2 regions of the Pontibacillus yanchengensis genome follow, and region 2 is predicted to be linked to the other one. Evidence: predicted binding sites of a transcription regulator. Region 2 holds the regulator's gene; the other holds the start of a gene.
What was found. Region 2 encodes LexA, which represses DNA repair genes until DNA is damaged. Its sites were predicted from a motif close to CGAACATATGTTCG; they were not measured.
Positions count from the first base shown of each region.

Region 1: a site for LexA is predicted at 1,632-1,645, ahead of GLW08_RS09740 (DNA polymerase IV). Genes of this name have one in related genera too.

Region 1 covers NZ_WMEU01000002.1:512,044-516,266, forward strand. Annotated here, with positions in the region: gene GLW08_RS09730 (hypothetical protein) at 1-479, shown strand, start outside; gene GLW08_RS09735 (hypothetical protein) at 503-727, shown strand; gene GLW08_RS09740 (DNA polymerase IV) at 1,664-2,914, shown strand; gene GLW08_RS09745 (ABC transporter ATP-binding protein) at 3,126-3,878, shown strand; gene GLW08_RS09750 (ABC transporter permease) at 3,875-4,223, shown strand, end outside.
Region 2 covers NZ_WMEU01000001.1:209,963-214,185, reverse strand. Annotated here, with positions in the region: gene glnA (type I glutamate--ammonia ligase) at 1-312, shown strand, start outside; gene GLW08_RS01030 (hypothetical protein) at 551-1,186, shown strand; gene lexA (transcriptional repressor LexA) at 1,299-1,928, opposite strand; gene GLW08_RS01020 (YneB family resolvase-like protein) at 2,230-2,880, shown strand; gene GLW08_RS01015 (DUF896 domain-containing protein) at 3,053-3,286, shown strand; gene tkt (transketolase) at 3,540-4,223, shown strand, end outside.

The DNA.
Region 1 (4,223 bases), on a different contig from region 2:
CGTGCATTTTATTGCCGATTGTAAGTATTGATTACAAATTCAAGGACTTTAGGAAGTTGAAACGAAAATCTTATTCAACCTTTAAAAAAGGTCTGATAGGGTTACTAATCACATTGAAAGCTTTTGTTTACTTTATTTTGTACCTGGTCGGTATCCGTTTTGGAGATAACAAAGATACTGATCCTATTCTTTTTGAATTAGGTGTAATAGGTGATTTAATCATTGGAATAGGGGCTGGGGTGATAGCACAAAGTACTATCATTATGTCAGGCGCACATGATCAGTTATCTGTAGTAGTTACAGCTTTATTGGCTGGTTTTGCTGGTTTGTCCTATATACAAAAATTCCAGAAAGAATCATTAGATCATGCTGGGATTGAGTACAGGTCGAAACTTGCTCAGGCTGAAGAGTACTCTGTACAAATGAAAAAAGAAAGCTCTTCAAATCAAGAAGTGGCAGCAACACGAGAAAAAATCTAATACGCTAAAGGAAGAGGTTTTCTATGAACGTACGTTTAACTGCAAAAGAGAGATGGCAATTAGAACAATTACTAGATACATTAAATAACCCATACGAATCAATCGCCAAACGCAGACTGGCCAAAACGAAATTTGATGTGATTTATCATCGTGCTGTTGAAAGAAGTGCAGATGAGGAGAATGAAGAATTAGAGAAGAGTAACGTGGCCGTTTGCATGTATGAAGGGGAAAAAAATCCTTCCAATTAGAAATTGTTCTATTCGAACAGTTCTAGAATTGGAAGGATTTTTTTTGTTTGTCCACTAAATAGCCTGAAGAAAGGAAACTACCATTAGTTGTTGTTCTAATCTAGAAAGGTTAGTTTAAATTTATTAGTTGTTCCATATTAGAGGCATAATCTTGAAGACTTGAAGTTGAGATAATTTTGGTGATCGCACAGAAAGAGCGATGTACCCGTAGATTTAGTTAGAATAAAGGTGGCCGTGGAACAACTCGCGTACTGCCAGCGAGCTGGCAAGCTACCGCCCTCAGGGGATCTCGCCTAGCTCTTTCTCCGGCGGGAGTCTCCTTGTTCCATGGCCACCTTTGCTAGTATTGGGAGCAACGGATACATTGCGAGTTAGAGGGGTTGAGGTATTCGAATATCTTCTGACGGTTTAAACCCTAGTAAGTTCTAGTATCACAATTGGTTTATAACAAAAAATTCTTTGGCAAGAAAGCCAATGGACATTTAGTTCGCTGTTTGTAAAAAATAAAGTTTTATTTGTCCACAAGATCTACCCAAAGAGGGTTTTCACTAAAAATAAGAGCTTATATGTCCTTTCGGCAGACATACAACATTTGGCCGCGGGTCCGATAGCCATTACCCGGCTGGGGGTGAAGGGGAACTTGGAGACTCTCGAGGGAGAAAGAGGTTGGTGAGACCCCGGATGGAGCAAAGCGACTGAGAAGGCTCACCAGCTCACCCGTAGGAAACCGAGTTGCTTCACCGTAACCCCTTCCACGGTTCAAGTATCGGACCCATCACCTTTTGAATATATCTCGAATCCAAGTCTTCAAGATAATGTGGCTATTATGAAGTAATATTTGCTTAAACCTTATGGGAGTGGGGAGGTTCGATATAAGCGAATTTTATATGATATAATGAGATAAGGAACCTATGTTCGTTGGAAAGGGGGGAGTGTATGTCAAAGTGGTATCCCAAAAATGGCCGTGTCATCTTTCATGTAGATATGAATAGTTTCTACGCATCTGTCGAAAGTGCGCGTAATCCTGATTTGAAAGGAAAACCACTTGCTATTGCTGGAAATCCAGAAGAGCGTAAAGGCATTGTTGTGACAAGTAGTTATGAAGCAAGGGCAAAAGGGGTTAAGACGACAATGCCTTTGTGGGAAGCTAAGCGTTTATGTCCTGAATTAACGGTAATGCGCCCAAATTTTGAACGTTACCGAGAAGCTTCTCGTGAAATCTTTCAAATTCTCTCGACTATCACTCCCCTTGTACAACCAGTTTCCATTGACGAAGGTTATATGGATATTACAGATTGTGAGGAGTTAGGTACTCCACTTGAAATAGCTAAACAAATTCAAGATACCATTTTGGATAGATTGGAGTTGCCTTGTAGTATCGGAATTGCTCCAAATAAATTTTTAGCCAAGATGGCTTCTGATATGAAGAAACCGATGGGGATTACCGTTTTACGTAAAAGAGATCTCCCATCAAAGCTTTGGCCTATGCCTGTAGGAGAAATGCATGGAATTGGAGAGAAAACAGCCGAAAAGCTAAATTCTATCAATGTCTACACAATTGATGAACTTGCTAATGCAGACGTTTTACAGTTGAAAGGACTTCTGGGTATTAACGGTGAGCGTCTACAAAAGCGTGCAAATGGTATAGACACTAGACCTGTTGATCCGGACGCTGTATCAGAATTCAAAAGTATCGGGAACTCGCAAACGTTACCCCATGATACGACGGATGATATCGAGATTACAAAAATGCTCCGAAAATTATCGCAGAAAGTTTCGGATCGCATGGATCGAAAACAAGTGATATCCAGGAACATTCAAATTATGATAAGGTATTCAGATCGTCGTACCATAACAAGAAGTAAACAACTTCAAGAGTATATTGAAACGGTAGACGATATATATCATGTGGCACAAAAACTATGGGAAGAACATTGGAATCAAGAACCCATACGCCTATTGGGCGTGACTGCTCAGCACTTTATTGAGAAAAAAGAAGCGGGGATGCAATTAAATTTGTTCACCTATGAAAATGAAGCTAAAAATGAAAAACTTTACACAGCAATTGATCACTTAACCGAAAAATACGGAGCGAATCCTTTCAAAAAACTACGACCACAAGATAAGGCAAATAGCTCGCCCACCACAAGTTTTCAAAAGGATTTTCTAGACGACTATAAAAAATAAATTGTTATGTGAATCACTCCTCAATCTCGAGGGGTGATTTTTTATACTTTGGTATTTATAAAGATGAAACTCCTATCTCGGATTCATTATATGTACCTATATAGGTTACCTTTATTTGTTAAGTCATTAGTATTGATTTGAAATAATAAAAATAATTCATTTCAAAAAACCGTTGTAAACCATACATCCTCATAGTATTATGAGGTTAGAAATGAAATATATTAATATTCATATTTCAAATTATAGTATTGGGGTTGAGCGTATGAGTATTGAACTAACAGACGTCAACAAAATCTACAGAAGTGGTGAAGTGGAGGTACATGCATTAAAGAAGGCTTCCATTGAAGTACCGGATAAGCAAATAGTCGCAATCTTAGGCCCTTCTGGATCGGGGAAATCTACGTTGTTAAATGTCATTGGTGGAATTGACCGACATGATAGTGGCACGATTAAAATCGATCTAGACCTACTTGATGACATGACAGATAAAACGTTAACAGAATACCGTCGGCATACGTTAGGTTTCATCTTTCAACAATACAATTTAATCCCTACACTAACGGTTCAAGAAAATGTGGAAGTAGGTAGGCAACTTAGTCAGAACCCCTTGAATATGCAAGATATATTAGAAAAAGTAGGAATGTTGGATAAAAAAGATAAGTTTCCATTTCAGTTAAGTGGTGGAGAGCAACAACGAGTAGCAATTGCTCGCGCTCTTGTGAAGAATCCTCGTCTATTGTTATGTGATGAACCTACAGGAGCTTTGGATGAGGAGACAGGGAAAAAAATCCTTAGTCTCTTGAAGTATGTAAATGAAACGTTCGGTACAACAGTTTGTATTATTACGCATAACAACGGTATTGGGGAAATGGCCCACAAAGTTATTCGAATGAAAAGTGGAGAAATCATTGATACGTATGAAAATGATGCACCTATGAATCCGGAAAAGGTGAGTTGGGTATGACACTATGGAAAAGTATTATAAGGCATATGAAAGAAAAGAAATTTCAATACATTGGGGTTACATTACTATTAGTAATTTCAATAATGTTATATGTCTCTTTATCCATGGCAATTTCTACCTTAGATAATCGTAATCAAGAGTTTAAACAAACGTATAACCAAGAAGATTTTCATTTTATCGTGGCAAGCAGTATAGACGATGGTCAATTAAAGGATTGGGAAGAACGATTCAACCTAACGTTAGAAAAAAGAATGTACACTGATGTAACGTATCAAGAAGATACAACATTAAGATTATTTTCAAAATCTGACTCGGTGAATACCCCGTATATTTCTGAGGGTGAAA
Region 2 (4,223 bases):
AACCCATACTTAGCAATGGCAGTTCTACTTTCATCAGGTCTTGACGGCGTCGAGAACAAACTACAAGCCCCAACACCAGTTGATCGTAATATCTATGTTATGGATAAAGAAGAACGTGTGAAGCACGGCGTTCAAGATCTACCTGCTACATTAGCAGATGCACTTGAATTATTGAAAAAAGACGAGAAAATGGTGGAAGCTCTAGGCGAACACCTATATGAGCACTTCATCGAATCAAAAGAAATCGAATGGGATATGTTCCGTACGCAAGTCCATCCATGGGAGCGCGAACAGTATCTAAGCACATATTAATGAACAAAACCCTTGAAGCATAGCTTCAAGGGTTTTGTTATGGGCGGTACTCTGATTGACCTGATACCTACTAAATCTATATAGGAAAAGGCTAGGTTAAAACACTCTATAAATCATTAGTATGAGAAGACGTTAAATGTAGCCAAAAGAAAGGCATAAGGGACCATTTTGTCGTAAATAAAAAGGATATTATTTAATCATATGGAAAGTAATAATAGGTCGTATTAGGAGGGGAGTTATGAATGTAGAAAGCAAATATATAATCAGATGGGGAATACCAGGTTGGTTGATCATTCTTTACTATATTTTATTGGATGCATTTTCAAAAAGAGTCTTTTTTTCGGACAATCTACCACCAGTCGAGATTATAGTGGCTTTACTAACAGCTATTTCATTTGGCGTCATCGTGGGTTACCTTTTACATCAAGCGTATTTTGCAATGGAATGGTTATTCGGAAGAGGACCATTGGAAGTTTCTCATGAGATTAAGCAAGTATTAGAGAATGCCGGTCTCTCTTATGAGGAGGAATCAAAACCGGAACGACAGTATTTTTATTTTGAATATTTGTGGCAGAAATCATTAGCTAATATCTCTTCTCCACATAAAATGGAATATCTGTCAGCTCGATATCAACACTTGTTGACGAGGACACAGGAATTAGGTGTTCTTCGAGCAAGTTTAATTATATGTCTTTTAATAACAGGATATTTTATCTTTTTTGAGAACATATTATTTTTAGGCGTAGGCTTACTCATTATTCTTGGAACACTCTTCTTATTTGTTCATAGAGCACAACGTTATTTTACGAGAAATACGCATTATTTCATTGCCTACAATCTGCGAGATCTATTGCAGGAGAAAGAAAATAAATAAGAGTGAGAAAAAGTTCATCAAATTGAATCATAAAAGAAGGGCTGACCTATTTTTGGTCAGCTCTTCTTATTTGTTTGTGGATTTTTGATATTAATCAAGCTTCAGCTTTATGTTAATGGATATGACGATATAATCCAACTACTCGACCTAATATACTTATGTTTTGAACGATAATGGGATCCATTGTAGCGTTTTCTGGTTGTAAGCGTATATAGTTAGATTCTTTGAAGAAACGTTTTACAGTTGCTTCTTCATCCTCCGTCATTGCAACTACAATGTCCCCGTTTTGGGCGGTTTGCTGTTTACGAACAATGACCATATCTCCATCAAGGATTCCTGCTTCAATCATACTTTCCCCTTGGACAACGAGAACAAAGATTTCATCATCTGCTGCTGCAAGTGTGTCAGGAAGAGGTACATATTCTTCAATATTTTCAATAGCTGTAATTGGCATCCCAGCGGTTACTTTACCGATGACAGGAGCGTAAGTTGCCTCTCCTTTAGGGATATGCGTCCCAGTACCTTCTTCCAATTCTAGGACTTCAATTGCTCTTGGTTTTGTTGGATCGCGTCTAATATAGCCTTTCTTCTCTAATCTAGCAAGATGTCCATGGACGGTAGAACTAGAAGCTAGTCCAACAGCTTCGCCAATTTCTCTTACGGATGGTGGATAACCTTTTTCGAGAACACGGTCTTTAATGAAATCTAGTATTGCTTCCTGCCTTTTTGATAGTTTTGTCATATTAATTACACCTCGTACATATTGTTTTATTACCGACATTATACCATGCTTGGTAAGGATATACAAACATTCGTTCGTAAAATCTGTTGACAAGAACGAATGTTCGTATATAATAGATTTTAGAAGAAAGCGAACAAAAGTTCTTATTCTATGGAGGCGATCATCATGTTTCAAAATCTATCAAAACTTGACGTAGCGTATATATTATTATTTGTAGCCAGCTTAGGATTTATGTATTATGCTATGGTGACGAGTTAAATAGAGTGCTCGTAAGTACCAATGTGAAAGGTTAGGAGAAACTATGAAAGCTATTATCTATTGTCGCGTAAGCACCGAAAAAGAAACGCAAGTATCCTCCTTAAAAAGACAACGATTAGAATTAGAAGAACTTGCACAAACTCACAACTTTGAAGTTTCTAAAATAATAGAGGAACAAGCTAGTGGATATGACGTAGAGCGGGAAGGTATATTTGAACTATTAGAAATGGTAACAAGTGGAGAAGCGGATGTATTATTAATTCAAGATGAAACAAGATTAGGTAGAGGGAATACAAAAATCGCTCTTTTTCATCAATTGAATAAGTTAAATATCCCTATTTATACAGTTACACATAATGGATACCTGCAATTATCGGAATCAGATTCCATGGTTTTACAAATCGTTGGTGTCGTTGAAGAATATCAAAGAAAAATTCATAACCTAAAAATAAAACGAGGTATGAAAAAGGCGATAGAGAGCGGTTTTAATCCTGCAGATAATCTATCTAATCAGGAAATGGCTCAGGGAAGAGATAGAAAAGATTTTCCAGTTGAAGAAGTAGCAAGGTTGCGTAAAAATGATTTAACCTTTTCTGAGATTGCTGCTACATTAAGAGGTATGGGATATAATGTCTCTAAAGCAACAGTACATAGAAGATATCAAGAGTTTCAATCACTTGAAAAAAATAAATAAAAACGTTACTATAATTAGCAAGTAAGGCAAGCACTCTTCGTGGGACTTGCCTTTTTTCATTGGAAATGTAAATGATGAAATATTGTTATAGATTTTCCTTTATATAACTCGTGTAAACGTTAATTAAATGAACGCTACCTTTGTTTCATCTTAAGAAAAGGAGAAGATATATATGCTTTCTCAAGAAAAAATTAATCGTATTAATGAGTTAGCCAATAAATCCAAAAATGAAGGATTAACAAAAGAAGAACAAGACGAACAACAAGAATTACGTCAGGAATATTTGAAGAATGTTCGTAAATCCTTTAAGAACCATCTGAAATCGGTGAAAGTTGTTGACCCTGAAGGGAATGACGTAACACCTAATAAACTTAAAGAAGAAAAAGAACGTAATAAAAAGCATTAATTCTGAAAATCCTGTTACGTCTATGTAACGGGGTTTTTTCATTTATTTTTTTACTTGGATAACTGATTAGTGTGAAATTACACGATTTTAATAATAAAAGGCATAAAGATTAGAACTAGTAACATCCTAATATATGTGACAAATGAGGGAATTTCTATTTTCTTTTGATAGAACGGTTGTCACTTAACAGATTTCATTATAGGATTAAATTGTTACATAGTATGTACACGCGAAGTACGAAAGGGGTAGTTTCATGTCAGAACAAATCGAACAACAATCAATTAACACCATCCGCACATTATCCATTGATGCGGTAGAAAAAGCAGGATCAGGACACCCAGGAATGCCTATGGGGGCAGCTCCAATGGCGTACACGCTTTGGACAGAGTTCATGCAACACAATCCTAAGCACTCATCATGGTTTAACCGTGATCGCTTTGTATTATCAGCAGGACACGGGTCCATGTTGCTATATAGCCTACTACATTTATCAGGGTATAACGTTACGATGGATGACTTAAAAGAATTCCGTCAATGGGGATCTAAAACTCCAGGTCATCCTGAGTTTAAACACACAGACGGAGTGGAAGCTACAACAGGACCACTTGGTCAGGGAATCGCTATGTCTGTTGGAATGGCTATGGCTGAAACGCATTTAGCAGCTAAATACAACAAAGAAAACTATCCAATCGTTGATCATTATACGTACGCAATTTGCGGCGATGGTGATTTAATGGAAGGTGTCTCTCAAGAAGCAGCTTCTCTAGCTGGCCACCTAGGATTAGGAAAACTAGTCGTTCTATACGATTCTAATGATATTTCACTTGATGGCGATCTTCACCGTTCATTCTCAGAAGATGTAGAGAAAAAATTTGAAGCATATGGATGGCAAGTCCTTCGTGTAGAAGATGGCACAGATATTGCAACCATTCGTCAG